DNA from 2 places in the Vibrio glycogenivorans genome. Region 2 is predicted to be linked to the other one. Evidence: riboswitches for the same ligand, from Rfam matches in the RefSeq annotation. Region 2 holds a riboswitch; the other holds the start of a gene.
What was found. Region 2 has a riboswitch for thiamine pyrophosphate ahead of thiD (bifunctional hydroxymethylpyrimidine kinase/phosphomethylpyrimidine kinase). Riboswitches for the same ligand answer to the same signal wherever they lie in the genome.
Positions count from the first base shown of each region.

Region 1: another riboswitch for thiamine pyrophosphate. It lies ahead of thiC (phosphomethylpyrimidine synthase ThiC); the one in region 2 lies ahead of thiD (bifunctional hydroxymethylpyrimidine kinase/phosphomethylpyrimidine kinase).

Region 1 covers NZ_JBPVIS010000007.1:30,422-47,065, reverse strand. Annotated here, with positions in the region: gene ACSTTG_RS14630 (multidrug effflux MFS transporter) at 161-1,351, opposite strand; gene ACSTTG_RS14625 (LysR substrate-binding domain-containing protein) at 1,472-2,413, shown strand; gene ACSTTG_RS14620 (aminopeptidase P family protein) at 2,495-4,285, shown strand; gene thiH (2-iminoacetate synthase ThiH) at 4,488-5,600, opposite strand; gene ACSTTG_RS14610 (thiazole synthase) at 5,614-6,381, opposite strand; gene thiS (sulfur carrier protein ThiS) at 6,384-6,593, opposite strand; gene ACSTTG_RS14600 (HesA/MoeB/ThiF family protein) at 6,607-7,386, opposite strand; gene ACSTTG_RS14595 (thiamine phosphate synthase) at 7,376-8,629, opposite strand; gene thiC (phosphomethylpyrimidine synthase ThiC) at 8,633-10,567, opposite strand; TPP riboswitch at 10,682-10,781, opposite strand; gene crcB (fluoride efflux transporter CrcB) at 10,854-11,237, opposite strand; gene ACSTTG_RS14580 (Hsp20 family protein) at 11,593-12,027, opposite strand; gene gyrB (DNA topoisomerase (ATP-hydrolyzing) subunit B) at 12,528-14,945, opposite strand; gene recF (DNA replication/repair protein RecF) at 14,960-16,051, opposite strand; gene dnaN (DNA polymerase III subunit beta) at 16,053-16,644, opposite strand, start outside.
Region 2 covers NZ_JBPVIS010000001.1:257,980-274,623, forward strand. Annotated here, with positions in the region: partial or broken gene ACSTTG_RS01140 (ABC transporter permease) at 1-114, opposite strand, end outside; gene ACSTTG_RS01145 (ABC transporter ATP-binding protein) at 173-928, opposite strand; gene thiD (bifunctional hydroxymethylpyrimidine kinase/phosphomethylpyrimidine kinase) at 918-1,760, opposite strand; TPP riboswitch at 1,876-1,982, opposite strand; gene ACSTTG_RS01155 (molybdopterin oxidoreductase family protein) at 2,059-4,590, opposite strand; gene cobA (uroporphyrinogen-III C-methyltransferase) at 4,993-5,796, shown strand; gene nirB (nitrite reductase large subunit NirB) at 5,875-8,424, shown strand; gene nirD (nitrite reductase small subunit NirD) at 8,444-8,797, shown strand; gene ACSTTG_RS01175 (NarK family nitrate/nitrite MFS transporter) at 8,860-10,329, shown strand; gene ACSTTG_RS01180 (bifunctional protein-serine/threonine kinase/phosphatase) at 10,446-12,191, shown strand; gene ACSTTG_RS01185 (DUF3859 domain-containing protein) at 12,369-12,806, shown strand; gene ACSTTG_RS01190 (LysR family transcriptional regulator) at 13,172-14,101, opposite strand; gene ACSTTG_RS01195 (amidohydrolase) at 14,234-15,964, shown strand; gene ACSTTG_RS01200 (acetamidase/formamidase family protein) at 16,427-16,644, shown strand, end outside.

The DNA of each region.
Region 1 (16,644 bases), on a different contig from region 2:
AGTGAGGATTCCACTGTTTAAGCCCGTTTCCCTTCGCGTAGTCAGAGACCTGACCTCAAGCCTAGATTGGCTGTGGAAACAGGGGAAATAAATAAAGACGTGTTCAAGCGTATAAATATACCCACAAAGTGAGCAAAAACAAAGCATTCACCACTAAAGTTTATTTCTCTACTACCAAAGTGGGATACCAGGCCCGAGCCCGTTGAGTGATGAGAATGATCAGGCCAGGTGCGCACAGCGACATCAATAACACCATGTGCATGACCGACGATTCAAACCAACCCTGTGTTAGGGTGACAAGCATGCCCGCCCCCGTCATCTGAAACAAGCCTAATACTGCTGATGCAGTCCCAGCTTTGTCGCCAAAAGACGCTAGTGCTTGGCCCGCAGCAGCGCCCAAGATAAGCGCAAAACCCACTGATGCAATAAAGATTGGCAGCATAAACGACAGCGCTGATGGACCAAAGACGACACTCACCATCACCAAAGCCGCAAAACAAAGTAGAGCGATCCCAACAATCAACGTCAAGTACGGCCCTTTTGCTTGCAGCAATTTGGGACCAATAAAACACGCCAGAATATTAATCGCAGCGTTAATCGAAAACCACACGGTGAACTGCGACATACTCAGCCCGAGTTCTCCGATCAAATAGTTTGGCGCGGCAGTAACATAACCAAGAATAACCCCCATCGCTAACATGCACATCAGGGCATGAAACATAAAGCTTGGGTTGCTCAATACATCCCGATAGTGTCGCAAGTCGATAGCTTGTTGGTTTTTTGGGCTGGTCTGTGATGGCATGCTCACCACTACGATGACGCCTACAACAAAGGCAAAGACTGCCATTACTGTAAAATTCGCTCGCCAACCAAACCATTGGGTAAGCCATGCACCGAGGATCGGAGCCAAGGCCGGGATGAAGCAGATAATGCCGTTGAGATAGCTGATCATCTTGCCGCTATTTTTGGCTCCATAGAGATCGCGCACACTGGCAAAAGCCGCTACAGACGTTGCACAAGCACCAATGCCCTGCAGCACTCGCGCACCTAACAGCCATTCAATATTCGAGCTGTAATACGCCAAGATAGAAGACAAAAGGTATAGCATCACCCCAGTCAGAGCAATCGGCTTGCGACCAAAACGGTCAGCAAGGGGGCCAGCAAATAACTGACCTATCCCAATCGCAATCATAAACCAGGTGATAGTGTCTTTTACTCGCGAAGGTTCCACGTGAAACGTTTGGCTCATCTCTGGTAAGGCAGGCAGATAGATATCGATCGCCAAAGGACTGAACAACACCAATAATGACAAAACAAAGAAAGCAGAACGGGAAGATGATTGGGTGCTCATGGTGCCTCTAGACCAGCAAAGATGAATAATTCGCTGCATGCTATACAATCACTACTATGACTAGAAGTGGTATTTGGTCATATCTTTTATTCCTACACGTGATGACTACGAGAGATGACTATGTCAGCTGACCAACGCACCCGACCGGACCTCAACTTACTGTGGCAACTGAATGTACTACTCGAAGAACTCAGCGTCACACGCGCCGCACAGCGTCTGTGCCTCTCACAGTCTGCCGTGAGCAAAAACCTGGCGCGGCTACGCGATCACTTTGGTGACCCACTGTTTACTCGTACCCCTCAAGGTCTAAGCCCGACTCCTCGCGCGCTGCAACTCAAACCTAAAATCCATCAACTGATCCGGCAGCTAAAGGCGCTCGATGAGCCATTAGAATTTGACCCGTCCACTAGTCAGCACCGCTTTGAAATCGCTGCCGTTGAGAGCATCTATTCTTTGGTGCTTCCCCACTTTATGCCCGATGTGTTTCATCACGCTCCTAGCATCAACTTCTCCACCCATGTATGGGACAAGGATACCTTCAAGCGTATCTTGGATGGCGAATTGGATATGGGGATCACGGGTAAGGATATCGATATCCGTGATGCGCGTTTGACCATGCTCGCGCCGGAGGGGATCGCCGAGCAAGAAATCTATCGCGATTTGCAAATGTGCGTAGTAAGAAACGACCATCCGGTTCTCAACCAGACTTGGGATTTGGACACCTACCTAGGGTTGCGTCATGTCCAAGTACGATGTGATGGTAATGATCGCTGGCTGCTGGACTATCGACTCGCCGATCGCGGTTTGGCTCGGGACATTGCCATCACCGTGCCGGATTTTAATAGTGCCGCGAGCCTGTGCACATACTCCGATTTGGTTTTCACCGCACCGGCCCACTTTACCAAGATGGTGAGTAAGCAACTGGGGCTGACCCTATTGCCCTTACCTCTAGAGTTTCCACCGATGGCCTACACACTTTTTTGGCATAAAGACCGAAGCTCTGAACCCGCCATCCGTTGGCTTAAGCAGATTATCGTAGAAAAGACCGCTCATCTGAGATAAAAATAGAACAGATGCAAAAGAACACCGTCAGCCCTGCTGATTCAAACCAGCAAGTGACTCATGTATAAAGGAACACACGTCATGGAACAACAAACCCAACAAAAAGTCGCTCAGCTCCGCCATTGGCTAGAAAGCCAAGATTATGATGCCTTCATCCTTCCCCATGAAGATGAGTATCTCGGTGAGTACATCCCCGCTCACAACGAACGGCTACACTGGCTAACTGGCTTCACCGGTTCAGCCGGTGTTGCCATAGTGACCAAGCAAAATGCGGCCATCTTTGTCGACGGCCGCTACACCGTACAAGTGACTAAGCAAGTCCCAAGCAGCGAGTTTGAATACCGCCATCTGATCGACGAGCCTGCACTGGATTGGTTGCTGACACAACTACAGCCAGGGGCCAAGGTCGCGGTAGACCCACGTATGCACAACGCCAACTGGTTAGAGGCAGCACAAACCAAGCTAGCAGCAAAGCATCAAGTCTGCCTGCTGAGCACCAACCCAATTGACGAGCTGTGGCAAGACCGCCCAACACCAAGCCTGTCTCAAGTCATGCTGATGGCAACAGAGCAAGTCGGCCAATCGAGCCAAGATAGGCGCTCGGCCATCGCAGGTAAGGTAACTCAAGCAGGTGCTGATGCTGCCGTGATCACCGCGCTCGATTCTATTGCTTGGCTGCTTAACATTCGTGGGCTAGACGTCTCTCGCCTACCTGTCTTGCTCTCTCATGCCATCCTATATAAAGATGGTGCGCTGGACTTCTTCATTGATCCAACCCGATTGCCGCAAAGCTTCGAGCAACACACCGGTCCGAACGTGACGGTTCTACCAAGTGAACAGTTGCAAGCACAATTAGAGGCATTTACAGAAAAGAGCGTCATTGTTGATCCAGCGACATCGAACGCGTGGATAAAATTGGTGCTGCAAAATGCCGGGGCAAATGTCATCGCCCAACCCGACCCAACACTACTGAGCAAGGCGTGCAAAAACCCAGTAGAGATCGGTGGTATGCGCGATTGTCATGTCCGTGATGGTGTCGCGATGGTTAAATTCCTCACCTGGCTCGATGCTCAAGTCGAGCTTGGTAACCTATTGGATGAGGCGCAGTTATCCGACCGATTAGAACAGTACCGTCGCGAAGATCCAACCCTGGTTGATTTGAGTTTTGATACCATTTCTGCCGCTGGCAGTAATGCCGCGATGTGTCACTACAATCACATCAATCAGGCAGTACCCGGTCGTTTAGCGATGAACTCATTGTACTTGGTCGACTCTGGCGGTCAGTACTTAGATGGCACCACCGATATCACTCGTACCATCGCGATCGGCAACCCAAGCGATGAGATGAAGCGTCAGTTTACCCTCGCGCTGAAAGGCCATATTGGCATCGCTCGCGCTCGCTTCCCTAAGGGCACACGAGGTTACCAACTTGATACCCTAGCAAGACAACACCTATGGGCTGAAGGATTTGATTATGACCACGGAACGGGTCACGGTGTTGGCCATTTCCTTAGTGTCCATGAGGGCCCACAAAGCATCTCTAAACGCCAGATTGATGTCGCTCTTGAGGCAGGTATGGTGCTGTCTAACGAGCCAGGTTATTACCGAGCGGATGCATTTGGTATCCGAATTGAAAACTTGGAGTTAGTGGTTGAGCAAGCAACACAAGGTGATTTCTCGGTACTGACTTTCGAATCACTAACACGCTGCCCAATCGATTACCGCAACATCGATGTCAATCTACTAACCAAACCAGAGTTAGCATGGCTGAATGACTACCACCGCAAAGTATGGCTAGACCTTAGCCCGTTAGTGGAAGGTGAAGTGAAGGCTTGGCTCGAGTCGGCCACACGCCCCCTTTTACACGCTTAAGAGGCGAGAATCGAGAGACGAGATGCGGGAAGATTAAAGCACGCGCCGTAATACTCGCACCCCGGAACGAAGTGTAACCCGCACCTCGAACCTACTACCTCTCACCTTAAAGAAAAGCGCCTAGTTTTATTCACACTAGGCACTTTTTAGTGTTCCATCGATACGAAACTAGAGTGTTTCACGTGAAACCTATCGAGAGTAATTAGCCTGAATAGACTGAGTGCCAGTCGCGCCAGACAGGGTCAAAGCCCTTTTGACGAATCGCATCTGCCACCTGCACAGCGCTGCGTTCGTCGCTGATCTCGAACTGCTCAAGCTCTACATCTTCCATCGCGTAGCCACCGGGTTGGGTCTTTGAGGCGGCTGACATGGTGGTAATTCCAAGTGGTAATACGGCATCGCGAAACGCCTGTGATTCACGCGTGGATAGCGATAGCTCAACCTCAGGGTTAAGCAGCCGATAGGCGCAGATCAGTTGAACAAGCTGCTTGTCACTCATTATTGACTTGGGTTGTAACCCCCCTTCACAAGGACGCAAGCGCGGGAACGAAATTGAGTAGCGTGTCTGCCAGTAGGTACGCTCGAGATAATCAAGGTGCGCGGCAACGAAGAAGCAGTCAGTGCGCCAATCTTCGAGGCCAATCAAGGCACCAATCCCTATCTTATCAATGCCGGCTTTGGCTAATCTATCTGGCGTTTCTAAGCGGTATTCAAAGTCCTTTTTCTTGCCTCGCAAATGGTGTTGAGCATACGTTGATGGGTGGTAGGTTTCTTGATAAACCATCACGGCGTCGAGCCCAAATTGCTTCAGCTCTGCATACTGGTCTTGCTCCAGCGGCTGCACTTCCATTGCCAAGTAATTAAACTGTTGCTTAATCACCGGCACCATTTGCCGAAAGTAATTCATCCCTACTTTGGTCTCGTGCTCCCCTGTGACCAACAAAACACTATCAAACTTCATCTGTTTGATAGCGTCGAGTTCCGCCTCGATCTCCTCTTGATTGAGAGTACGACGCTTAATGCGATTCTCCATCGAGAAGCCGCAATAGGTGCAGGCATTCGCACAAAGATTCGAGAGATACAAAGGAATGTATAGAGACACCGTGTTGCCAAATCGCTTGCGCGTTAAAGCAAAAGACTGCTGAGCCATCTGCTCTAGGTAGCCCTCAGCAGCAGGAGAGATCAGTGCCTTGAAATCCTCAAGATCGCGCTTGGTTTTTCCTAGCGCCCTTTCGACATCGGCAGCTGTCTTGCTCATGACAGACAGCGAGATATCATCCCAATCTAACTGACTAAATTGATTTACAAAGCTCATCGATTCCCCCTAATTACAGGTCATCAAGGAAGGCTGTCAGTGGGCTTGATGCCACTGCATGCGAAACCTGACCAGCAAGCCCTGCTTCAAACGCCGTACGCCCTGCCTCGACCGCTTGTTTAAAGGCGATCGCCATTGCGACCGGATTTGATGAAGCAGCAATTGCCGTATTCACCAGCACCGCATCCGCGCCCATTTCCATTGCTCGAGCGGCATGAGACGGTGCACCAATCCCAGCATCAACCACCACAGGTACATTGGCTTGGTCGATAATAATCTCTAGAAAATCGTGCGAAGCGATCCCCTTGTTCGAACCAATTGGTGCACCAAGTGGCATGACGGCTGAACAACCGACCTCTTCAAGTCGCTTACACAAAACTGGGTCAGCATGACAATACGGCAGCACAATAAAGCCATCTCGAACCAATTGCTCAGCCGCCGCTAGAGTTTCAATTGGGTCAGGCATTAAGTACTTAGGGTCTGGGTGGATCTCCAATTTGAGCCAGTTAGTACCCAGCGCCTCACGCGCTAGGTGCGCGGCAAAAATCGCATCTTTTGCGTTCTTTGCACCCGAGGTGTTGGGCAGTAAACTCACCCCACAGTCAACCAAAGGCTTCAAGATATCATCTTGACTGTCATTGACGTCAACGCGCTTCAGCGCCATAGTTGCTAGTTGACTGCCAGAGGCTTGGATTGCTTGTGCCATTACCTGGCTGCTTGAGAACTTGCCCGTACCCGTAAACAGGCGTGAATCAAATTGTTTATCTGCAATAGTTAACATGCTTAACCTCCGGCAATTGCTTGAAATAGTGAGATTGCATCACCGTCATTGAGATGCGTTGATGACCATTGATCACGCGGAACAACCGCATTATTGATCGCAAATACACAGCCCAGTTGTGGGAGTGAAAACTGACTGATAATGTCCTCTAAGCTGGTATTCGAAGCCACCCGTTGCTCTTGATCATTAATAATTATGCTTATGGAATTCATGATGTATCCTGGATTAATTGCCATCGCTCGAGCAGACACTGCACGACATATCGCGATGAGTTGAGAGGGTTTGCCATGTCATGGCAAGACCATCGAATAAGTGGAGTTGATTGGCTTTTATCGCGGGTTGCTCAAGGGCAAGACACTGGATAGCAGCAAGTGCTTGGTAGTTCCCCATCGTCCCAACAACCGGCCCAACTATTCCTGACTCGCTGCACTTGGTTGCCTGGGGAAGTTCATCAAATGGATAGATACAACGATAGCAACCACGGCTAGTGTCTTGTTGGAAATCAAACCAACAATACTGCCCCTGCCAACCGATGGCAGCAGCAAACACCAAACGTGTTTGCTGCTGATAACACAGGCGATTAATCATCTGTCGAGAGGCGATATTATCCGTGCAATCGAGCACCACATCCGCCAGCATGATCTCTAAGGCCAATTGTTTCTCATCCAACCGCTTGGCGATAACACGCACATTAAGCTCAGCATTAAGCGCCGTTAACTGCTCAGCCATGGCTGAGACTTTGGCTTGCCCAACCTGCGATTCGCGGTAGACAACTTGACGCTGTAGGTTGCTCGAATCAACCTCATCATCATCAACCAACACCAGACGACCGACACCCGCCGCAGCCAAGTACAAACTTGCCGCCGAGCCGAGCCCGCCACAACCAATAATCAGCACGTGCCCGCTACCCAATTTTGCTTGCCCCTGCTCACCAATATTCGGTAGCGAGACTTGTCTTTGGTAACGAATAAAATCACGGTCAGATAGCGTTGGCTTAGATAGCATTCGCTTCCTCCATCACCGGCTGCATGATTTGCTCAAACTGCTCAATCACCTGCTGTGGGCTATCAGCCAAGGTGATGGCACGAACCACCGCTAAACTGGACACACCACACTGCCAAACTTGGTCGGCATTGGTAAGGTCAATACCACCGATCGCCACAGTTGGATAACCAAAGCCTGCCCCATAAGGAATCGAATTGATCAGGTCTTGGTAGTGACCAAGGCGCACTAGACCTTGTGGCTTAGATGGCATTTCTTTGGTCGTGGTTGGGAAAATATGCCCCAAGGCAATATAGCTTGGGTTGATTTGCACGATGCGCAATAATTCATAGTAGCCATGAGTCGAAAGGCCCAGACAGATACCCGCCTGCGCAAGCTGACTTAAATTGGACTCTTCAATGTCCTCTTGCCCAAGATGTACCCCATAAGCGCCATGCTTGATGGCTAGCTGCCAATAGTCATTAATGAATACCTGAGCCTGATGCTCTTGCCCTAACTCGATGGCTCGCTTAACTTGCGCTTCCAGATCCGGTGTTTTTGAGTCCTTGATGCGCAGCTGGACCGTATTAATACCGAGTTTAAGCAGGCGCTCAATCCAGGTGACATTATCCACCACGGGATACAAGCCAACCTGATGTTTGTCCATATTGGGGAACGTGACGGTTTCAGCATTCGCAGCCCAACCAACTCTAACGCCAAGGCGCGGATCCTCAAGGACAGGGGTTGGGAACTTGGTAAAGTCGTTTGCCCAGGTTTCACGTGAAACATTGAGCTGAGCATGACTAAAGGTCAGTGCATCCTCAATTGGGAAATCGAGTGCCAGCAAACTAATCACCCAAGCTAGGTGTTGTTCAGTTGAAAAGACACTTCCTGCAAGGTAGCTCAGCGCCCTTGCCTCACCGTGATGCTGCCAAGCATCGACATAACCTTGCTCATCCCGCAGGCCAATAAAAATCGTATTGGCTGCCCAATCTTGGCGACGAACATCATCAACCGTTAATGGCTCGGCAGCGCTGAACTGATAGCAAAAATGCCAATCAACGCTCTCTGCCTTTGTCACAGCACCGATGGTATCACTGCTTATCCTAATGACTACCTCTTGGTCATTATGCAGCTCAAACTGATCACTTGAGCTCACGCCCAGGCAGATCTCTTCTGTCGCAAAACCATGTTGCTTTGCGACCAACAAGCACTGCTGAATGCTGTAGGTGATTTCTATCTGCTGTTGCGGAACGAGCAGGCGCATAGTTTAGTCCTCTGTATTGGTCACTGGGTGATAGAGTTCAGAGCCAGTATCTAGAAATTGTTGGGATTTCTGACGCATCCCTTCAAGTGGATTGTCCAACATTTGAATTTCAATGGCTTGGTCTGCCGCGACCTGTTGGCTGTCTTTGGCGTACTCACGCACCTCTTGGGATATTTTCATCGAGCAGAACTTGGGGCCACACATAGAGCAAAAGTGTGCCACCTTGCCAGACTCTTGAGGCAAGGTTTCATCGTGATAGCACTGCGCGGTTTCTGGGTCGAGAGATAGGTTAAATTGATCCTGCCAGCGGAACTCGAAGCGCGCCTTAGACAAAGCGTTATCACGCACTTGTGCTCCAGGGTGGCCCTTGGCCAGATCCGCTGCATGAGCCGCGAGTTTATAGGTGATAAGCCCAGTCTTCACATCTTGCTTGTTTGGCAGGCCTAGGTGCTCTTTGGGGGTGACATAACACAGCATCGCACAGCCATACCAACCTATCATCGCCGCGCCAATACCTGAGGTAATGTGGTCATAACCTGGGGCAATGTCGGTGGTTAGTGGGCCTAAGGTGTAAAATGGCGCCTCATGACAGTGCTTGAGCTGCTCATCCATATTCTCTTTGATCATGTGCATCGGCACGTGCCCTGGCCCCTCAATGATCACCTGGACATCATGCTGCCACGCAATCTTGGTCAGTTCACCAAGGGTACGCAATTCTGAAAACTGCGCCTCATCGTTGGCATCGGCAATCGAGCCCGGACGTAGCCCATCACCCAAAGACAGCGCGACATCGTACTTGGCACAGATCTCACAGATCTCTTTAAAGTGGGTATAAAGAAAGCTTTCTTGATGGTGAGCAAGACACCATTTAGCAATGATCGAGCCGCCACGCGAGACAATGCCGGTCACGCGTTTCGCCGTCATTGGGATGTAGCGTAGCAATAGTCCCGCATGAATAGTGAAGTAATCAACACCCTGCTCGGCTTGCTCGATCAAGGTATCGCGCATCACCTCCCAGTTAAGGTTCTCTGCAATGCCGTTGACCTTTTCTAGCGCCTGATACATAGGCACGGTACCAATTGGCACTGGACTGTTACGCAGTATCCACTCACGTGTTTCATGAATATTGCGTCCCGTCGACAAGTCCATCACAGTATCGCCACCCCAGCGGGTTGACCACACCAGCTTTTCAACCTCTTCCTCTATCGAAGAGCTGACCGACGAGTTACCAATATTGGCGTTGACCTTAACCAAGAAGTTACGACCGATAATCATCGGCTCCGATTCTGGGTGGTTGATGTTAGAGGGAATGATAGCGCGCCCTTGAGCGACTTCTTGGCGGACAAATTCAGGGGTAATATCTTGCGGTAAGTTAGCACCGAAATGCTGCCCAGGATGCTGTTGAGTCAGGACCTCGTCACGGTACTTAGCCCGCCCCATGTTCTCACGAATGGCGATGAACTCCATCTCTGGGGTGATGATTCCCTGTCGTGCATAGTGAAGCTGAGTGACGCACTGCCCGGCCTTTGCACGGCGAATAGGTGGCAAATGACCATAGCGCAGCTCGTCTAAACTCTCATCCTCTAGACGCTGCTTGCTGTATACCGAGCTCACCTCATCGAGTAATTCGGTATCACCCCGCTCCTCTATCCATGCCTGACGCAGCTTAGGTAGGCCTCGGTAAAGGTCGATTTGGTGCTCAGGATCGGTATAAACACCGGAGGTATCGTAGACTCGAATCGCCTCATTGGACTCATAGATAGGAGCCTCTTTGGTTCCGCCAACTAAGGTGTCAGCCAAGGCGATCTCGCGCATAGGTACACGAATATCAGGCCTTGAGCCTTGAATATAAACTTTCGAGGAATTTGGGTAGGGCTCTACAGAGAGCGTATCAATAAACTGTTTTGCTTCCAGTCTTGCTTGTTTACGATTCGACATAGCATTCTTCCTTTGCTTAAAATGGAATGAAAATGCTTGGCGGATAGATGCGACAAGAGGGTCGAAAAGACGGTCGATGTCCTATCGAACGCTAGCGTGAGCGATGTAGATTGCAGCACGCTTGCTCTTGTTCCCTTCGCAGGTGTTAGCCTGATCAGGTTCAACGGATCCCGAATTAACGGTCTCAGCCAATGTGGCACTCCGACAAGTTTCAGCTCACTAAATCTGTGAGAACTCCGATTATAGAAAAATTGTGGCGACAAACCAATCGGATCAGCCCAGATAGTTAACTCTTGATCAACAATTGGAAGCCTAGCCAGGCTGCAGAGATACTGAGCACAACATTAAGCAACACATTGAGCCCCATCTTGAAAAAAGCCCCCTGCTGCATCAACAGGACATTGTCCATTGAGAAGGTCGAAAAGGTCGTCAGAGCGCCAAGAAAGCCTAAGCCAATAATTTGTCGCCACGGGTCAGTGGCTAGCATCTCGTTCTCAAAAGCGGCGATCAAGCAGCCCATCGCAAACGAACCGACCACATTAACGGTCAATGTGCCATAAGGAAATCCACGACCGAAAAGCTGTACACACAACTCTGAAACTAAATATCTAGAACAAGCACCAAAAGCACCACCAAGTGCAATGAAGCCCAAAATGGAAAACTGACCCATGGTTTAACCCCAAAATCCGACCAAAATTAGTGCTGATAAGTATACGGAACTGCCCACAAACAACAACAAAATGAAAAAGTTACACCAGTCACTTTTTCCAGGTGCGAGGAGCGAGTACGGGCTTTGCCCTACGGGGAGCGAGGGGATCTGCGTTGGTTGTTAGGTATGGGGAAAGTAAGAAACGATCTATGTAAAAAAAGGGGGGTGTAGTAACTGTATTCAAGATTGAGTGACTTTATCTCACTACCAGCAAAACAACTCGCTACTCGAAGCGAAGCGTCCCCGCACCTCGCCCCTCTTTTTTTGGCCAAAAAAAGAGCGCCTTTCGGCGCTCTCAATCTCTGATTGAAAAAACTTAGCCTTCAAGCAAGTTGTTGCCGTTGATGGCAATTTTGCGAGGCTTCATTGCTTCTGGGATCTCACGTTCTAAGTCTACGTGCAGTAGGCCGTTTTCCATGGTTGCGCCGACGACCTTAACGTAATCTGCGAGTTGGAACTTACGCTCGAAGTCGCGCTCGGCGATACCTTGGTAGACGTAGTTCTTACCCTCTTCGGCTTGACGCTCACCCTTAACCAGTAGCATGTTTTCTTTTTGGGTGATCTCGAGTTGTGACTCGGCAAAGCCGGCTACTGCCATGGTGATGCGGTAGTGGTTTTCGTCTTTTTGCTCGATATTGTATGGAGGGTAACCGCCAGAAGTGTTTTTAGCTGAATTCGCTTCCATCATGTTAAACAGACGGTCAAAGCCAATTGCATTGCGGTATAGGGGTGTAAAGTCTACAGTTCTCATCATGCTATCCTCTTAGTAAGCAATAGTCTTAGCCTCAAGCGCGATTGATCGTCACTGTGAGTGATCAAGTCGCTAGCTAAGAGATCCAATATCATTCCACAGGCCGCTTATCAGAGGCGCAGGGACATGAGTAGGGATCAAGGTTAAATTGTCTGCCAGCAGAGCTATCCTCATCAGAGCGATGCGCCGTTGGCGGGTTTGAGGCGGTCTATCTTCTATTCTCTAGCAAGATACCCCTTCCTCATAACAAGATATGTGGACGCCAAAGCCCTCTTTCAAGTAATTTTCTTTAATTATTTTTATTACCCGAATTTTCATAGCCTTAAACCCAACACACTGATGATTAAAAGGCTCTACCACTAAACTAACCTCAAGTGACAACCTACTCGCTCCCCGAAGTGAAACGTCCCCGATCCTCGCCCCTATTTCCGTTAGCCCCAAAAAAAAACAGCCACCGATTGTCGGTAGCTGTTTCCAATATTGATAAAAGCTAATACAAATTAAACGTCAAGGTTAGCCACTTTCAGCGCGTTCTCTTCGATAAAGTTACGACGAGGCTCAACCTGATCGCCCATTAGCGTAGTAAACAGCTGATCGGCACCAACCGCATCCTCGATCGTCACCTGCATCATACGGCGAGTATCAGGGTCCATAGTGGTTTCCCACAGCTGATCTGGGTTCATCTCACCCAGACCTTTGTAGCGCTGTAGGCTCAGGCCACGGCGTGACTCTTTGATTAGCCAGTTAAGCGCATCAACAAAGCTGCTGATAGCAAGAGTACGCTCGCCACGCTTGATGTAAGCACCCTCTTCAATCAAGCCATCAAGTGCCTCTGAAAGGTCTGCAAGCTTGCTGTACTCTTTCGAGTTGATGAAGTCGACAGACAGTACGTACTCGTGCACCACACCGTGCGTACGCACAATTACCTTCGGCAGGTTTAGGCCTAGCTCAGCGTGCTGTTCAACCTCAACGCTGTACTGGCTCGCACCAACTTCTTTCGCGTTTAGCTGATCCACCAACTGCTTGGTCCAAGCCTCAACCGCGCCAGCATCGTGACACTGCTCTGCGGTTAGACGTGGTGTGTAGATAAGCTCGTGTACCAATGCTTGTGGGTAGCGGCGGCTCATGCGATCCACCAGCTTCATACCTTTATTGTACTGCTGAACCAGTTTCTCTAGCGCCTCACCTGCAAGCGCTGGTGCTTCTGGGTTCACATGCAGCGCTGCATTATCAAGAGCCAGTGCAATCTGATACTGGTTCATTGCATCTTCATCTTTGATGTACTGCTCTTGCTTACCCTTCTTCACCTTGTAAAGCGGTGGCTGAGCGATGTACACATAGCCGCGCTCAATAAGCTCTGGCATTTGACGGTAGAAGAAGGTCAATAGTAGCGTACGAATGTGCGAACCATCGACATCCGCATCGGTCATGATGATGATGTTGTGGTAGCGCAGCTTGTCTGGGTTGTACTCATCGCGGCCGATACCACAGCCTAGCGCGGTGATCAGTGTCGCGACTTCTTGTGAAGACAACATCTTATCGAAGCGCGCCTTCTCAACGTTCAAGATCTTACCCTTAAGCGGTAGGATTGCCTGATTCTTACGGTTACGGCCTTGTTTTGCGGAGCCGCCTGCCGAGTCACCCTCCACTATGTACAGTTCAGACAATGCTGGGTCTTTTTCCTGACAGTCGGCCAGCTTACCTGGTAGGCCTGCAAGATCGAGTGCGCCTTTACGACGGGTCATCTCACGCGCTTTACGCGCTGCTTCACGCGCACGTGCTGCGTCGATGATCTTACTACAAACCGTTTTTGCTTCGGTTGGGTTCTCTGCGAGGAAGTCGTTTAGCTTTTCACCCATCACCGACTCAACCGCCGATTTCACCTCAGATGAAACTAGCTTGTCTTTGGTTTGGCTTGAGAACTTAGGATCCGGTACCTTAACCGAGATAACCGCCGTTAGACCTTCACGTGCATCATCACCCGAGGTCGAGGTCTTGGCTTTTTTCGAGAAGCCCTCTTTATCCATAAACGAGTTCAGTGTACGAGTCAGCGCAGCACGGAAGCCCGCCAGGTGAGTACCACCATCGCGCTGAGGAATGTTGTTAGTAAAACAGTAGATGTTCTCTTGGAAGCCATCGTTCCACTGCATCGCCACTTCTACTGCAATGCCATCTTCACGCTCAGCGTCAAAGTGGAATACCTTCTCGATAATTGGGGTTTTATTGGTGTTGAGGTGCTCAACAAACGCCTGGATACCACCTTCATACATGAAGTGATCAGCCTTATCCTCTTCACGCTCGTCTTTAAGCTTGATCGAAACGCCAGAGTTTAGGAACGATAGCTCGCGCAGACGCTTAGCTAGGATGTCGTAGTGGAATTCTGTGTTCGAGAAGGTCTCTTCGCTTGGCCAGAAACGGATTTCTGTACCGGTCTTATCGGTCTCACCTACGACGCTTAGTGGCGCTTGTGGCTCACCGTGATGGTAGGTTTGGGTGTGGATCTCACCGCCACGGTGAATGGTCAGCGTGACCTGCTTAGAAAGGGCGTTTACTACCGAAACACCTACCCCGTGCAGACCACCTGATACCTTGTACGAGTTGTCATCGAACTTACCACCGGCGTGCAGTACCGTCATGATAACCTCAGCCGCAGAGACGTTCTCTTCCGGGTGCATCTCGGTTGGGATACCACGGCCATCATCGCGTACTGAGACAGAGTTATCCTCATGAATAGTCACAATGATGTCTTTACAGTGACCCGCCAACGCTTCATCAATTGAGTTATCCACCACCTCAAAAACCATGTGGTGCAGACCAGTACCATCGTCTGTATCGCCGATGTACATACCCGGACGCTTACGAACCGCATCCAGACCCTTCAGTACTTTAATACTCGATGAATCGTAATTTTCAGACATGAGTTACTCTCTATTTATCCTTGCTCAATCTGTCCCTGTTCCACATGGAACAGCTTACCGCTCTCGTCGCGCATATCGGCGATCTGCTCGGCGGTAATTGAGCTTACAAAAACTTGTGCCCCCGTCGCCTTCAAGCAGTCAGCGAGACGCTTGCGACGTTGGCTATCTAATTCTGATGCAAAGTCATCTATCAAGTAGATACATGGCTTTTCAGTCACCTGGGTCAAGTGTTGACCTTGGGCGACCCTTAGCGCACACACCATTAACTTGAGTTGACCACGCGACAGCACGTCCTCAACTGGCGTGCCGTTCACTTTGATGCGCAGATCCGCTTTGTTCGGTCCACTAAAAGTGTAGCCGAGCGACTGATCGCGCTCGAAATTTCGTTCCAGTAATTGATGGTAGGGGGTGTCTTTTTCCCAGCCCCTATAATACTTCAATTGGATATCAAATTCTGGCAAAAATGTCTGACACATCTGCTGAGCCACCTCAGTCATCTGTGCCACATAAGCCTCGCGCCACTGGCTAATCTGCTCAGCGATCTCCGCCATCTGCTTATCCCAGTAGCTCAGCTCGCGATAGCTTTGCGCATTTTTCAGCAGGGCATTACGTTGCTTGTTAAGGCGCTTAAAGCGCCCCCACGCTTCATGAAAACCGGGTTCGGTATGAAACACGCCCCAGTCGATAAAAGCACGGCGGAACTTAGGTCCGTCAGTCAACAGCTCAAACCCCTCAGGGTGGATAAGTTGCAGTGGCAGAATCTTGGCTAACTGCGCAAGTTTTTGCCCAGACTGACCGCCTATTTTAACCTCACTTGAGCCATCACGCTGCTTATTTATCCCAACGGGTAGCTCAAATTGATCTTGGTTCAAAGAATGCTCAATCACGCGGCCGTGAACAAACAGCTCAGACTGGTCATTTTGGATCACGCGCCCAGTCAGGCTGCTCTTAAACGAGCGACCATGGCCAAGCAAATAGATGGCTTCAAGCACGCTGGTTTTGCCACTACCATTGGCACCAACAAGAAAATTAAAGCCTGGTGATGGTTGAATATCACAGGCTTTAATATTGCGAAATTGCTGAACAATCAGACGGGAAAGCGGCATTCTAGAGACGAATTGGCATCACAACGTACATCGCGCTGTCATCACCGGCATTCTCAAGCAGGGCACTGGCGTTGGCGCTCGACATCGATAGGCGCACCGTCTCGCAGCGCAGGGTGTTTAGTACGTCCAACACGTAGTTGACGTTGAAACCAATCTCGATCGCCTCACCCTCATACTGTACGTCGAGTAGCTCCTCAGCTTCCTCTTGCTCTGGGTTGTTGGCAGTAATGCGCATCTCCGTGCCATCAAGATTCACTCGTACGCCACGAAACTTCTCGTTCGACAGGATCGCAGCGCGTGAGAACGCTTGGCGCAGCTCATCACAACTCGATTCCATCGTCTTAGTAGTACTTTGCGGCAGCACGCGGCGATAGTCAGGGAATCGACCATCCACCAGCTTAGAGGTGAAGACAAAGTTGTTCACTTCAGCGCGCAGATTTGAGCTACCGATTTGCAGCTCGACCTGCTGCTCTGGCGCATCAAGTAGCTTAACCAGCTCAAGCACGCCCTTACGCGGCAAGATGATCTGTTGATTGTCACCGGCCTTAGCAAGTTCAGTCTGTGCCACGGCCATTCGGTGACCATCGGTTGCG
Region 2 (16,644 bases):
AGTCAGCACCTGCATCGGCGCAGGCAGAATAAAGCTCGGCAGCTCAAATACCACCACCGACGCTTGCCACAACCCTAGTATCACCGCGGCGCTCACTAGCAGACGAAAAATCGGCTGGCTGCGTGATTCGCTACGTTCCACATGACGCGAAATCGTGTCGTATTGAGACATATCACTCATAATCACGCTCCAATTGATTCAAAATCGCCTGTTGCAGCGCCGCGCACTGCGCATCTAGGTCGCGTGGAATAGCACTGGTTGGTACCTCAAGTGATTGAGCGTTGGCGGGTGTACCCTGAAGCACGTACAGCTGCTCGGCAAGGCGCACCGCTTCTTGAGGGTCGTGGGTGATCAACACCACAGTCTTACCTTTTAAGAGCGTCGCAGCCAAGGTTTGCAGTTTATGCCGAGTGACCGCATCGAGTGCCGAGAAGGGCTCATCCATCAATACCACAGGTCGGTCTTGCATCAGTGTTCTCGCCAGCGCCACACGCTGGCGCATCCCGCCAGACAGTTGGTTAGGCATACTATCGGCGTAATCCGCCAGCCCCACCGCTTCGAGCAGTGACAATGCTTGCTCTTGGTTATGGTTACCGCTCACTGGCGGGCTAAAGCGCTGACTCAAACACACATTGTCGATCACGCTCAGCCACGGCAGCAGTAAGTCTTGCTGGGCCATATACGCAATGCGACCATCAAGCGCCCCAGCATCGCTCGTCACCAACTCACCTTGCCAGTCGACCTTGTCATCAAGCAGGCCAGCGAGATAGCGCAAGATGGTGGTCTTACCGCTGCCACTGCGCCCTAGCACCACACTCCACTGACCGGCTGGAAAGCTTATGTCGAGCTGCGCAAGCGTTGCACTGCTGCTGTCTCGATACCTGAGACCGGCGTTTTTCAGCTCAATACCAAGCGCATTAGCGCACATCGGCATGCCCTTGATAGAAGTGGTGTACAGGTCCGTGCCCTTGACCAATGGAGAGCTCATCGGCGTGAGCAATCGCCTCAGTAATATACTGCTTACCCAGCCCCACTGCCTTACGCAGGTCATTACCCTGCGCTAGATACGATGCTATTGCAGAAGAGAGGGTACAGCCAGTGCCGTGGGTGTTTTTAGTAGCGCTGCGCTTGGCACTAATTAGCTCATGGCTATCCGCGGTGATCAGCAGATCGTTACTGTTCTCGTCTTGCTCTAAGTGACCGCCTTTAAGCAGTACCGCTTTTGCGCCAAGGGCGCGCAAGTCGGCGATCATCGCATTCATGTCATATTCAGACTCAGGGACAGGCTTACCCGTTAGTGCCGCACCCTCTGGCAAGTTTGGCGTGATAATGTCCGCCATAGGAATAAGCTTGTGTTTGAGCGTGCTAATCGCTGACTGCTCAAGCAGCAGATCGCCGCTTGTGGCCACCATCACAGGATCGACCACTAGGAATTGAGGTTTATATTGCTCAAGCTTGCGGGTCACGGTTTCGATGATACTGGAGTCGGCGAGCATACCGATTTTCACCGCGACAACATGCAGGTCGCTAAACACAGCGTCGAGCTGACTTTCCACATGCTCAAGTGGAATAGGCAGAATGGCGGATACGCCCTGGGTGTTTTGCGAAGTGATCGCCGTGATGGCAGAGCAGGCAAAACTGCCCGTTGCCGAGATGGCTTTAATATCCGCTTGAATGCCAGCACCGCCGCCGCTATCTGAGCCAGCAATGGTAAGGACAATAGGTGTGGTTTGACTGGGTGTCACTTGAGAATGTGCCATCGTTACTCCTAATACGGCGTAAGTGATTACTGACCGCAGGAAACGAACCTTGGCACATAAGCACCGCCTGAGTAACGGCGCTCAATAACAAGCCAGAATAGATCGCTGGCAGGCTGGCAAAGTACGAATAGTTCCCTACGTCAGTGTTAACTGAATCAGGTTCTACGGGTCTCGAATTTCGATCTCAGCCAAACTAAAACTCTGGCCCCCCGACTATCTGGCATTCATCATAACAGCCAATCGCCCAGTGATGCACTTCTTTTTGCAGCTTGAAAACCACACAATGAGAGCTTGGCGACTATTTGTCCAGCGAATGGTCCTCACCATCGAAAGCTGAGCCCTTGGTCATAAACTGCCGCTCACCCGTGGCGTCAAAGACACTATTAAATTGAGTTATGTAGCGCTCACGCTGCGAGGAAGTCAGCTTACGCTGGATAACCAACAGCTGCTGAACCTGCTCCGCTTGAACGAACGCATAGCGTATCGTCACTCCATCGGCCGCCATGTCGAAACGGATCTCCTTACCATCACCCTGCTTCACCTGACTCAGCCAGCCCTCAAGCACCTCGATGTTCTCGGCGCAATCTATATGGTACGCATAGCCGCGCTCGACCTTTTGTCTCGCCCAGTAGTGTGCTTTATCCAGTGCTAGGGTGTGTCGCGATAACAGCAAGGCCTGACATTGTGAGGCGCAGGCCGTCACTCTCACCGGTGTATGCTTAAACTCAGGCTGACCAGACAGGCTATCGTGGTGCGGCGCAATCAAGTTACACGGCTTGGCTTGGCTCGCCGTTGCCCCATTCCAGTGGATAGGTACATAGATCTCGCCAAGCTTTTGGTCTGTGGTGAGCCTGACCCGCGCAAGGCAGCTGCCGTGGCGGCTGGTGACTCGCGCAAGTCCTTCGGCTTTGAGCTGGTAATCGCGCGCTGTTTGAGGGTGAATGGCAACATAAGGCTCGGGATCAAACGCCCCTAACTGAGCTGACAGGCCAGTGCGCGTCATGGTATGCCATTGGTCACGTGTTCTGCCGGTATTTAGGAGCAGCGGATACGCGCTATCAACCACGCTGACAGGAGAGCGGTAACTTACCGGGATCAAATTAGCTTTGCCGCTTGGCGTGTAAAAGCGGCCATCGCTAAACATTCTTTGCTGGACCGGCTCAGATTGCCACGCTTTGACCGGCCACTGCTGCGGCGTCAGTACACTGTAGCCTTGATCGTCGAGCTTGGTTAAGCCAATCAGTGACAAATCACGCTCAAAGTGTTGGTTTCCGAGCGTGGTCAGCTTGGCGTATTCTGTAAAGATCTCACCTTCGTGCAGATAATCAAACGCCTGCTCAAAGCCGAGCTTTTGCCCCACCTGGCTGATCACCCACCAATCAGGCTTCGCCTCGCCTGGGCTTGGCAGTATACGTCTCTGACGAGAGATGCGCCGCTCCGAGTTCGTCACCGTGCCCGACTTCTCACTCCAGCCTTGTACCGGCAGCAGCAGATCAGCAAGCTTAGTGGTCTCTGTCTCTTCAATACAATCCGAGACAACCACAAAAGGGCAAGCCTTGAGCGCTGCGCGCACTTTGTCCGAATTTGGCAAGCTCACCGCGGGATTGGTCGCCATGATCCAAACGGCTTTGATTTTACCCTCTGCCATTGCATCAAACATATCCACGGCCTTAAGGCCCGGGCGAGTCACAAGGTTATCGGTGGCCCAATATTCACTGAGCATGGCCAAATGATCGGGCTGATCAAACTCAAGGTGGCCACACAGCATAGTCGCAAGCGCGCCGACCTCTCGCCCGCCCATGGCATTGGGTTGGCCGGTGACCGAAAATGGCCCGCTGCCCGGCTGACCGATCCGGCCAGTCGCTAGGTGGCAGTTAATGATACTGTTGACCTTATCCACCCCACTAGTGGATTGATTGACGCCCTGCGAGTACACCGTCACCACTTTGTCGTGGTTGGCAAACAGTTGGTAAAAGGCTTCGAGCTGCTCGGGCGGGATACCAGTGATCTCATCCACCTTGCACTCACCTAAAGCAGCTTTAAACGCAGCTTCAGCTTGCTGTGTGTGTCGACGCAGAAACTCATTGTCGAGGTGATCATGCTGATAAAGGTAGGCCAGCAATCCATTAAACAGCGCCACATCGCTGCCTGAGTTGATCGGCAAGTGAACATCCGCCAGCTCACAGGAAGCGGTTCTTCGCGGGTCAATCACCACTATCTTGAGCTTTGAGTTGGCTTGTTTTGCTGCGCGAAGGCGCTGATACAGGACGGGATGACACCAAGCCAGGTTCGAGCCCACCAGCACGACCAGATCGGCCAACTCCAAATCCTCATAGCAACCAGGCACTGTGTCAGAGCCAAAGGCGCGCTTGTGTCCAACTACCGATGAGGCCATACACAATCGAGAGTTACTGTCTATATTCGCGCTGCCGATAAAGCCCTTGATAAGCTTATTCGCCACGTAATAGTCTTCGGTTAATAGCTGACCCGAGACATAAAAGGCCACTGACTCAGGACCATACTGAGCAATCGCTTTAGCAAATTGGTCGGCAACCAGACTCGTCGCCTCAGGCCAAGATACTGTTTGTCTGCTATTTTTACTGTTGAGCCTTGATTGACTGGTGAGAGTGGGCGTTAGCAAGCGTCCATCTTGTATCACCGTCTCACCCAGTGCTGCCCCTTTGGTGCAGAGCTTGCCGTAGTTGGCCGGGTGAGATTTGTCTCCCCTGACCTCCAATTGTCCAGAGAGTGTTGGGCGGGCTTCAACACCACAGCCGACCCCACAATACGCACAAGTTGTCTTGACCCATCCTGGTTCTTTTTGTGTCACGCGCACCACCTTGCATATATAGACATCTTTAATTTATATAGATACAAGCAATATTTGAACCAAACACAACCAGTCAGCACTTGAGTATTTATTACCAAATAAAATCAACAAGTTAAAATAACACTAACCCTAAAGTGGTAGATGAAATATAGTAATTTACGCTCAACTTAACCTACCAGTGCACCAGATTGATTAGATTTGCACCACAAAGATTCATTTTCCTAGCATTTTCATCAACCATCTCACACTAACACCCATAAAATTAACATTGAAAAACAAACATAAATAATTGTTATTATTGAATTAAATAAATAATTATTAACACAACAGTTACATCATGGCACCAAGCTTGCTTGAGCCCAATCAGCAAGAATTAATTACTCAAGGAATTAGGTAATGACCATGATGAGTAAAGATATCCCAAACAAAGGTAGTGTGGTTTTGGTCGGTGCGGGCCCCGGTGATCCTGACCTGTTGACCGTCAAAGCGCTCAAAGCGATCCAACTCTCCGACTGCATTGTTTATGACAACCTGGTGAGCAAACCGATACGTCAGCTGTTTCCCAGCCTCGCACAGCAAATCTATGTCGGTAAAGCCAAGCATCACCACAGTGCGAGTCAGGAAGAGATCAATCAAATCCTACTTGACTGTGCCCAGCAAGGACTGCGTGTCTGCCGCGTCAAAGGGGGCGATAGCTTCGTTTTTGGCCGCGGTGCTGAAGAGATGCTGTACCTCACCAAGCATCACATCGAGGTTGACGTAATACCGGGCATCACCGCAGCCTCTGGGTGCACCTCGTACGCCAATATTCCGCTTACCCATCGCGGTTTGACCCAAGGGTGCACCTTCATCACGGCGCATGCTGATAAAGATCTCAAACTCGATTGGCATGCCCTCGCTAGCCTAGAGCACACCCTGGTTATCTATATGGGTCTTTCAAAATCACGCTGGTTGACTGAGCAATTGACCCAGCATGGGCTTTGCCCCACTACGCCAGCAGCACTGATTGAAAAAGGCTGCACCGACGAACAGCGCGTGGTGACCGGGGAATTACGTCAGCTTGATCAGCTTCGAGAGCAACATCAGATCCAATCGCCTGCTCTGATTGTGATAGGCAAAGTGGTTTCCGTAGCTCAGCAAATGGAGTGGCTAACGGCGCTCAATGCCAACGCCCTCCAACAAGAATCTATCCCGCTGAGCGCCTGATTCAAATAATTGACCCAAGAAAATCAAACTATGTCTTTAGAAAAAAATAGCAAAATCTGAGAGCTAAGGAATTAAGCCATGAGTAAACAGAAAATTGTCGTGGTCGGCAATGGAATGGTCGGACACAAGTTTATCGACCACCTGATCGCCGCCAAGCGCAGTGATATCGAGATCATCACCTTTAGTGAAGAGCCAAGGCTTGCCTATGATCGCGTACAGCTGACGGCCTACTTTACCGGTAAAACCGTTGACGACCTGTCTTTGACTAGTGAAGCTTACTATCAGGACAACGGCGTGCGCTTTGTGATTAATGATAAGGTGAGCCAAATCGATACCGATGCCAAGCAAGTGATCACTCAGTCCGGACGGATTGAAGCCTACGACAAATTGATCCTCGCCACCGGCTCATACCCCTTTGTGCCCCCTATTCCCGGTAATGATCAACCCCATTGTCACGTCTATCGCACCATCGAAGACTTAGATGCGATTGCCCTATCGAGTGAGACCAGTCGCTCAGGTGTGGTGATTGGTGGCGGGCTGCTTGGTCTTGAGGCGGCAAACGCGATCAAAAACCTTGGCCTTGAGACTCATGTAGTGGAATTTGCCCCGCGCTTGATGGCGGTGCAGCTCGATGACGGCGGCGGCGCACTGCTTAAGCGCAAGATTGAAGCGCTCGATGTGCACGTACACACCGAAAAAGCCACCCAAGAGATTGTCGCCGGTGAGAATGCTCGCTATCGAATGAACTTTGCTGATGGCAGCCATATCGAGACCGATATGATTGTCTTCTCTGCCGGGATCCGCCCGCAAGACGAGCTAGCAAAAGGGACAGACATCACTCTAGGTGAACGCGGTGGCATCGTGGTCAACAATCACTGCCAAACCAACCTTGAGGATGTATACGCGATTGGTGAGTGCGCCCTATGGCAACAGCGGATCTTTGGTCTGGTTGCCCCTGGCTATCAGATGGCAAAGGTCGCAGCTGAGCAGATCTTAAACCCTGAGGGCGACAGTGAGTTTACTGGCGCCGATATGAGCACCAAGCTCAAACTGCTTGGCGTTGATGTGGCAAGTATCGGTGAGGTGCACGGTAAAACCGAGGGGGCGCAGTCCTACACCTACAACGATGAAATAGAGCAGGTGTATAAACGCCTGATCATCTCGGCTGATGGCAGCAAGATTGTTGGCGCGGTATTGGTCGGTGATGCCGAGGCTTACGGCACGCTGCTGCAATACAAGCAAAACGATATGCCACTGCCGAGTAACCCTTCCGTACTCATTCTGCCTAATGCGGCGGATGACACCGGCGCGGCCATGGGGGTCGAAGCCCTGCCTGATAGTGCGGTGATCTGCTCGTGTTTTGACGTCACCAAAGGGGATATTAAACAAGCTGTCTCTAGTGGCTGCGCAAGCATGGCAGACCTCAAGCAGACTACCAATGCCTCAACCGGCTGTGGTGGCTGTAGCGCGCTCGCCAAGCAGGTGTTAGACAGCGAATTGCTTGCTCTCGGCGTTGAGGTCAATAGCGACCTATGTGAGCACTTTGCTTACACCCGCCAAGAGCTGACCGATATCGTGCGGATCAATCAAATCAAAACCTTTGATCAGTTGCTAGAGCAGTACGGTAAGGGCCTTGGCTGTGAGATATGCAAACCCGCCGTCGGCTCAATCCTCGCCTCCTTCTGGAATGACTATATCCTCGATAACCAACATATGGAGTTGCAGGATACCAATGACATCTACCTCGGCAATATGCAAAAAGATGGCACCTATTCGGTGGTGCCGCGTGTTGCGGGGGGAGAGATCACACCCGATAAACTCATCGCGCTTGGCGAAGTCGCCAAAGAGTTCGACCTTTACACCAAGATCACTGGTGGACAGCGAGTCGATTTGTTTGGCGCACAACTCAATGATCTACCGACCATATGGCGCAAACTGGTCGATGCTGGCTTTGAAACCGGTCACGCCTACGGCAAAGCGGTACGTACAGTGAAATCGTGTGTCGGCAGTACCTGGTGTCGCTATGGTGTCGATGACAGTGTGGGTTTTGCCATCGATATCGAGAATCGCTACAAGGGCCTACGTGCACCGCACAAGCTGAAATTTGCCGTGTCAGGCTGTACACGTGAGTGCGCCGAAGCCCAATCAAAAGACATCGGAGTCATCGCCACCGACAACGGCTGGAACTTGTACGTGTGTGGTAACGGCGGCATGCGCCCACGTCACGCCGACCTGTTTGCCAGCGACCTCGACCGAGAAACACTGATCAAATACATCGACCGTGTGTTGATGTTCTATATCCGCACCGCCGATCGCCTGCAGCGCACCTCAGTGTGGCTTGAGAACCTCGAGGGCGGCATTGACTACCTCAAACAAGTCGTGATTGACGACAAACTAGGTCTGGGCGAAGAGCTTGAGCAGCAGATGGCTGACAATATCGCCAAGTACCAGTGTGAGTGGAAAACCACCCTCGATTCACCAGAGAAACTCAAACGCTTCCAGCACTTTATCAACAGTGATGAGCGCGATGAGCGACTGAAGTTTATTTCGGTTCGTGAGCAGAAACTGCCCGCCCCTGCCCCGCAACAGACCGTTGGCGACATTGATGTCGTTGAAGTGAATTCTTAAGGAGACCGCCATGAACACGATGACCATCAAGCCTGAAACCAAACCTGAAACGACCTGGGTCTCGGTATGCAAAGCCAGTGACCTGACGCCCAATACCGGTGTATGCGCACTGGTCAACGGCAAGCAGGTGGCAATTTTTCACTGCCAGCGCTCGGGCAACCTGTATGCCATCGACAATTTCGACCCACTTGGCAAGGCCAATATTCTCTCACGCGGGATCATCGGCTCAATTGAGGGCGAGCCCTATGTCGCCTCGCCACTGTACAAGCAGCATTTTCATCTTCGCACCGGCGCCTGCCTTGAGGAGCCAGAGATCCAGATACCCACTTACTCAATCAGAGTGATTGAGGGAGAGGTTCAAGTTCAAGCATAACCAAACATAATAATTTTATTTAAGTCAGTTATTTATACGGAAATACTCAAGAGGAAAATTTTATGGAAAACAGCAAATTTTCGATCTTCTCGTTTACGGGCAAGATGAAGATACTCCACCTCAGCTGGATGGCGTTTTTTATTACTTTTGTCGTCTGGTTTAACTTCGCACCGCTATTGCAAATGGTCAAAGAGACCCTTGGCCTTACTACTCAGGAGATCAAAACCCTACTCATTCTCAACGTTGCACTGACCATCCCGGCTCGGGTACTGATAGGCATGTTCACCGACAGATTCGGTCCGCGCTTAGTCTATTCCGCGCTGCTCGCCATCTGTTCGATTCCGTGTTTTATGTTCGCGTTTGCCGACTCCTTTATGCAAGCCGCCATCGCGCGCTTCCTGCTTGGCTTTATCGGTGCTGGCTTTGTGATTGGTATTCGCTTGGTCTCTGAGTGGTTCCCGCACAATGAGCTTGGCACCGCTGAGGGCATCTATGGTGGCTGGGGTAACTTTGGTTCAGCCGCAGCAGCGTTCACCCTACCCACCGTTGCACTGCTGTTTGGTGGTGACGAGGGCTGGCGCTACGCAATTGCTGTGACTGGCGTAATGAGCTTGGTGTTCTCTTTTGTTTTTTATCGCAACGTTTCTGATACACCTAAAGGCTCTACTTACTTCAAGCCTAAGCACCTAACCGCCATGGAAGTGACCTCAAAAGGTGACTTTTACTTCCTGCTGGGTATGAAAATTCCGATGTATGCCGTGCTTGGCCTACTGGCATGGAAACTGTCACCATCGGGCATCGGCATGCTCACCGACACCATGGTTTACTCTATCTATGCCGGTCTAGTGGTGCTCTACCTTATCGAGGCGTCACAAGTCTGGAAGGTCAACAAGGGCATCTTTACCAAGCCAGTTGAAGAAATTCATCAGTACAAGTTCAAGCAAGTCGCGGTGCTCAATGTGCTGTACTTTGCCACCTTTGGCTCAGAGCTGGCCGTAGTCTCCATGCTACCTTTGTTCTTCTCTGAAACCTTTGGTCTATCAGCGGTATTGGCCGGTATGGTCGCCTCGGCATACGCCTTTATGAACCTGATGTCGCGCCCTGGCGGCGGCTGGATTTCGGATAAGTTTGGTCGTAAATCTACCCTGCTATTTTTAACCGCAGGTCTGGCTGTGGGTTACTTTATGATGGGCCAAGTGGGGAGTGACTGGCCGGTTTGGCTTGCTGTAGTCTGCGCTATGGTGTGCTCGTTCTTTGTTCAAGCGGGTGAGGGTGCGGTGTTTGCTACTGTGCCGCTGATCAAGCGCCGTATGACCGGGCAAATCGCAGGGATGACCGGAGCGTATGGTAACGTGGGCGCGGTAACCTACCTAACGGTGCTATCGTTTGTCGACTACCAAACCTTCTTCTACGTGATCGCTGCCACTGCGGTGGTGGGTTTTGGTGCGCTACTGTTTATGGAAGAGCCCAACGGCAAGATTGCCGAGGTCAATGAAGACGGCAGCGTGACGCTGATTGATGTCTCCAACTGATCGCCTAAGTTTGGCAAGAGTGAACCCAGCCCTTACGAGCTGGGTTTGCTCGCTTAACCCTCAAAGCTGTTAATGACGGCTATCAACCAAGGCCATGAACTAGAGCAAGGATTGCGATGAACTCGAAGAATGCTTTTTTACTCTCCAAGCTGCAACTTGACTTCGGCGGGCACTCGCTAATCGGTCGTCGCCAAGAAAATCAGGATGCGTTTACAGTCAATGTCCCGAGTAAACACCACGAGCTAGTACACAAAGGCGTCGTCGCCTGTATCGCTGATGGAGTAAGCTGCAGTGAGCATAGCCAGAAAGCCAGCCAAACCGCGGTGATGCAGTTTATTGAAGATTACTATGCGACCCCACACAGCTGGAGCATCAAACACTCGGCAAATAAGATCCTTAACTCCCTCAACACTTGGCTATTTGAGCAAGGCGCTCAGTATGGCCCAGCCCATAACGGCCTGGTCACCACCTTTAGTTGCCTAATCATTAAATCCAATACCGCCCACCTGTTTCATGTTGGTGATACGCGGATCTACTTACTCAGGGGTAAAAAGTTACAACAATTAACCCGAGACCATCAGCGAATCAATTTTGGTAAAACGGCCTACCTCACACGCGCGCTCGGAATGGACTCCTCACTCGACGTCGACTACCAAGCGATCAGTCTTGAGCCTGGCGATCGTTTCTTGATGACCAGCGATGGCTTGCACGATTATGTCGCCCATGGCCAGATGGAACAGATGCTAAGTGAAGCTGACGGCGACTACGAACTGCTCTGCCACCAGCTGTGTAAAAGCGCCTATCAAGATCAGAGCCAAGATAACATCACCTGCCTTGCGGTAGATATCCAGCAACTGCCTGACCACTCTCAGCTTGAGTATCAGCAGAATATTGTCAGTCGCGCGATCCCCCCCGCCCTCAAAGAAGGCAATGTTCTGGAAGGCTTTGCAGTGGAAAAAGTGCTCCACGCAGGAACTCGCAGCCACGTCTACTTAGTCAATAACCAAGCCAATAACCAGCGCTACGTGCTCAAAACCCCGTCACAAAATGACAGTGACGACATCCACACGCTAAAACTGTTTGCTAACGAGTACTGGGTCGCCAATCAACTCAGTAGCGAGCGGATCATGCGCATGTATCCCACCCCAGCCGACTCACAATTTCTCTATCAAGTCTGTGAGTACATCGAGGGCGTGACCTTGCGTCAATGGATGTATGACAACCCCAAACCCAGCTTACAGCAGGTACGTTTGCTGCTCGATGAGATCATCAAAGCGCTGCGTGTGTTCCAGCGTGCCGAAATGGTTCATCGTGATCTAAAACCTGAGAACATCATGGTCACCAGCAACGACTCAATAAAGATCATCGACTTCGGCTCCGTCAAAGCACTAGGCTTAGACGAGATAGAACCCGAACGTCACGACTCTGTCCCACTCGGAGCACTCAATTATATCGCGCCGGAATACATCAACGCGGGTGTGGCCGACACGGTATCCGACCTATTTTCTGTGGCAGTGATTGGCTATGAGATGCTGACTGGTGAACTGCCCTATCAAGCCTCCAGCAATCAAAACCTGCAAAGTGCGCGGCACACTAAATGGCACTATCGTCCCATCAGTGACTTTCGTGATGATATTCCCGCCTGGGTTGACCTTGCGTTTAAAAAAGGCACCCACCCTATTCCAGCAAGGCGCTATGATGTGCTATCGGAGTTCGTGCTTGACCTCTACACGCCCAACCAAACCCTGCAGAAAGAACTGAAAGACAGCCCGCTGATAGAACGCAACCCACTGATATTCTGGAAGCTCGCCACTGGCGTCCTCGCGCTCATCGTCATGCTGCAATGGGTCGCAATGCTCTAATATCCCAATTCCTTTTCTTACCAATATGGTTTAGCATGCGCTCTCATTCTGGGCAGGACAAACAGGCAATCATTGTTCCAATAAGCGAGGAACATTCAGCAACCGCATACTCCTCGCACCTCGAAGGGCAAAGCCCGTCCCCGCCCCTCGAACCTTTATTGTTGGAGTTTATTGCAAGTGGCTAAACGTTCCCCGGTTATCGAAATGACCTCTTATGGCATCTATTCTCATTGGGATGCAAAATCCAAAGACCTACCTAAAATCAAAGAGTTCACCACGATTGTCCCTGCAGATGAAGGCATTGAATTTGGCTTTATTGTCAACATCAAAAAGGCCAAGGGCACGCTACTGAACTTTTGCATTTATCACCCTGGGATCATCAACAAGAAAGGGCAAGTGCTGGAGCCGTTTGATGGTGAGATCTATGTGCGCAGCAACGACTGGAATTTTTACCTTGGTGACACCATCCAACTGCTCCACCCAAGTGAGGGACTAGAGAGCAACCTCGGAGAATGGCGCATGGTGCTTGAGATCGAAGGCCGCACCGTAGCGGAAAAAACCTTTAAGGTCAGTGCCCGCGACCAAGCCCAGTTTTGGAAGCAACGCGGTTTCTAAACACACTAGCACCACACTGCTAGTGACAACGCTCTCTCCGTTCAATAGCTGAGTTTTTAGGTAAAGGCGGTATTAGCAATTCAACGCTGTTTATCTTAACCCTACTTCAAGGGTAAGAGAGACTTAGACAGATGCTATTCATTGGCACGCTATGTCTTTGCTGATTATTACACCCAAAAGCTTTGGCCTGGCCGATTTGATAAGATTGGCACTTTGCTTGTCACCCTCGATGGTAGGTTGGCACAAACAGCGATCATCAGAGATCAAAAAGTACCCTTTGCCTAACTGCATCAGTGTTAATTTAGCGAGGAATTGTAGAGCTAAGAGAGGTACCGATGGCAATGCCTTATTTGTTAGGCCTGCTATTATCTAGTGGAATCAAATCCTGTATCTAGCGGCGTGAGATAGGTCTCAAACAATTGCTTTAGACTGCTAATAAGTAAACTCAAGGCTGGCCCAGCGGTGTCAATCCTGTTGCTGTAGAGGATGTACTCCTCAAAGTGGGGAGATTCTGTCACTTCGAGTGACAGCGGCGTGAGTTTATTGTCTATGTCATATTGCTTGGCCAACAGAGTAGGCAGAAACGCCCATCCATCCTGAACCAGCAAAGATATCAGCATATCGGCGTTGCTCAACAATTTGTCTTGGCCCCCTAGCTCCGAGCGTCTAAAAATCGGCGTATCTATATAATCTTCTAGCAACAGTCGCGTATGACTTGAGAGATCATGAACTGAACAAGGCTGCCTTTGCGCAAGGGTAGACTGCTTACTAGCATAAACTTGCATTTTTAGTGAGCCTAAGTTGAAGAACTCTACTCCTTGCATAGGTAAGCTGTTTTTTGCTGATAAGGCGAGGCCTATGTCAGCTTCGCCTTTCTTCAATTGGCGATACATCTCACTCCGGCTGCGATGTAACCAGTGGATATTCACCATTGGATAGGCGTCTTTGACCCATTGATCAGCCACACTCATGATGCTTGTTGGCAGCACAGCATCATGAATGACGGTCAATTCGTTCGTGTCGCTGCTTGCAAGGCTATCCGCGCAGTTTTGTAGTGCTTCCGCTTGATAAATAAAATGATTGGCGCGCTTTAACAAGGATTGGCCAGCGACGGTCAGATATAAACGTTTTCCTTCCCGGTGGAACAAGGTCAGATTTAAGTCGACTTCCAAATTAGTAACGTGTTGATGCAAGGTTGAACGACTTTTTTCCTGCTGTTTTGCCGCTTGATTAAAGGATCCTGCTTTAGCAACCGCTACGAAGGCTGAGATTTGCTCTAGATTGAACTGTAACATTTTGTGAATTTTGGTTTAGTGAGAGCGGATAGTGATAACGTTACTTTTTTTGAGAGCTTATTACAATGCCGATGTAGCTAGTTCATTACGTGGTACTAGCTGACTAAAATAATTAAATTAAGGTCTAATACAATGAAAAGAACACTCCTCGCGAGCCTGCTGGCATTTGCAGCTTCGCCGATGTTGGCCCTCGCCAATGCCGACGCTATCTATTTTGGTGGTGATATCCTGACTCTAAATGATGCGCTGCCGACGGCCGAAGCGCTAGCCGTTAAGGATGGGGAAATCGTAGCAATAGGAAGTACTGTAAAAGTGACTGAAGAGCACAAGGGGGCGCAGACAAACCTTATCGACTTAAATGGTCAAACCCTATTGCCTGGCTTTATTGACTCTCACAGTCATTTGACTGCAGTTGGTTTGAAGCGTTCGACTGTAGCATTGGATCCTGCACCGGCTGGCAACGTTACAAGTATCAAGGATATTCAACGTAACCTAGGGTTTGCTTTAGCAAAACGCCCGCAAGGCAGCCAGGACTGGTTAGTTGGAATGAACTATGACAACGTGATGCTTGAGGATGGTCGCCATCCGACTCGTCATGACCTCGACCAAGTATCAACAGAAGTACCACTGCTGGTGGCACACTTTTCTGGCCACCAAGGCGTTGCTAATAGCAAGCTATTGGAGATACTAGGCATAGATGAAAATACGCCAAACCCTCAAGGTGGTGTGATCCAGCGTGAAGCAGGCTCTCAAGTTCCCAATGGTATTCTGGAAGAGTACGCTTTCTTGCCTGCGTTGGTTCATTACATATCCACTTTGGGATTGGACCCAGATAAAACTCGTCCGGACAACTACTTAGAGCAGCTAATGGTTGGCTTTATGATTAGCGCTCAAAAAGACTATGCTGCCGCAGGCTATACTACGGCGACAGACATGGGTCTTTTACCAAACACTGTCGCCTTGCTGAGCGGCCTAGCGGACAATGGTGCATTGTATATTGATATTGCAGGTGCACCCTATATGAAAGGAGAGGCATCTGTAAAAGATGTTATTCCACTCTATTCGGAGGAGTATAACAACCACTTCCGTATCGCGGGTGGCAAGGCAACAATTGATGGTGGCTCTCCTGGCCGAACTGCGTATCTGCGTGAGCCATACTATGTTCAGCTTGAAGGTGAGAAAGACTACGTTGGTTACACCGCAATGCAGCCTACGACACTGGAGCAGCATGTGCTTGAGTACTATGAAGCAGACATCCCAATTTTCGTTCACGCCCTAGGTGATGGTGCGGTTGATATTGCTCTTGATGGTATAGAGAAGGCAGAAAAAGCGTATCCGGGGAAGGATCGTCGTACCCAGTTGATCCACGTGCAGCAAATACAAGAGGATCAACTAAAGCGCACAAAAGATCTAGGTGCAACGATCACCTTCCAAATGACGCATGCGTTCTATAATGCAGACTTCCACGCTAAAAATATCTTTGGCCCAGAGCGAACCCACCGCCTACTACCAGTCAACTCTGCACTCAAGCATGGCATATCTAGCACCATCCACCATGACGCGCCTGTACATCCTGTAAACCAAATGGATCTGGTTTGGTCGGCAGTAAATCGCACCAGCCGCAGTGGCCGTATATGGGGTGAAGACGAGCGTCTAACGGCTCTCGAAGCACTTAAGGCGTCAACTATTAATGCAGCGTATCAGCTACGTGAAGAAGATCGTAAAGGTACTCTAGAAGTTGGTAAGTTAGCCGATATGGTTATTCTCGAGCAAAACCCTCTAACTGCTGACCCTCAAACGTTGAAGGATATTCAAATCGTTGAGACGATTAAAGAAGGTAAGACTGTGTTTAGTGCACAATAATAATGGCGGTTAGAGAGTCTTAGCAATTTCAATCATCAGTATTAAGAAGCTACAAGCACGCTGCTGAACTTTTGTCTCTATTCCCCAATGATCGTCAACCAAAAGGTCAAACTGTTGAGTTCCAAGCTTGTATGATGGCAGAGAAGATGTTTGAGGTGCGTGCCCACGACCAAGCCTAGTTATAGAGGCAGCGCAGTTTCTGGCCAAGTCAACTTCACACAGCCCCTCGAGTAAAGGGGCTGTATTTTCATATTACTAAACATTAAAAGCTCATTCCTAACTAACTTCATAAACCTTAATTTAAATTGCGCACTAATAGTGCAGGGATGCATTATTTTGCTACAAAACACAACCCCTTAGACAATCGCACCCTCCACATCCCTTATCGAATAACTATTTTAAAATGACGGCATACCATTTGCTTTAACAGGTTGTTTTACAATAAAAACCAAGGAAGTAAAAATGACTAAAAAGTCACTATTTGCGCTGTTGGCTTGTTCTCTATCTGTTCAAGCAGCCACTATGGATGGCATTGAAGTATTGCAGCCTCTTTATGATGAACCCACCTTTATCGAGTCTGGCCGCTACGCTAACTCACACTATGTCCCATCAACGACTAATACCATTATGTGGGGCTACCTGCCCAACCGATTGACACCACCAGTGGCTTCGATTAATTC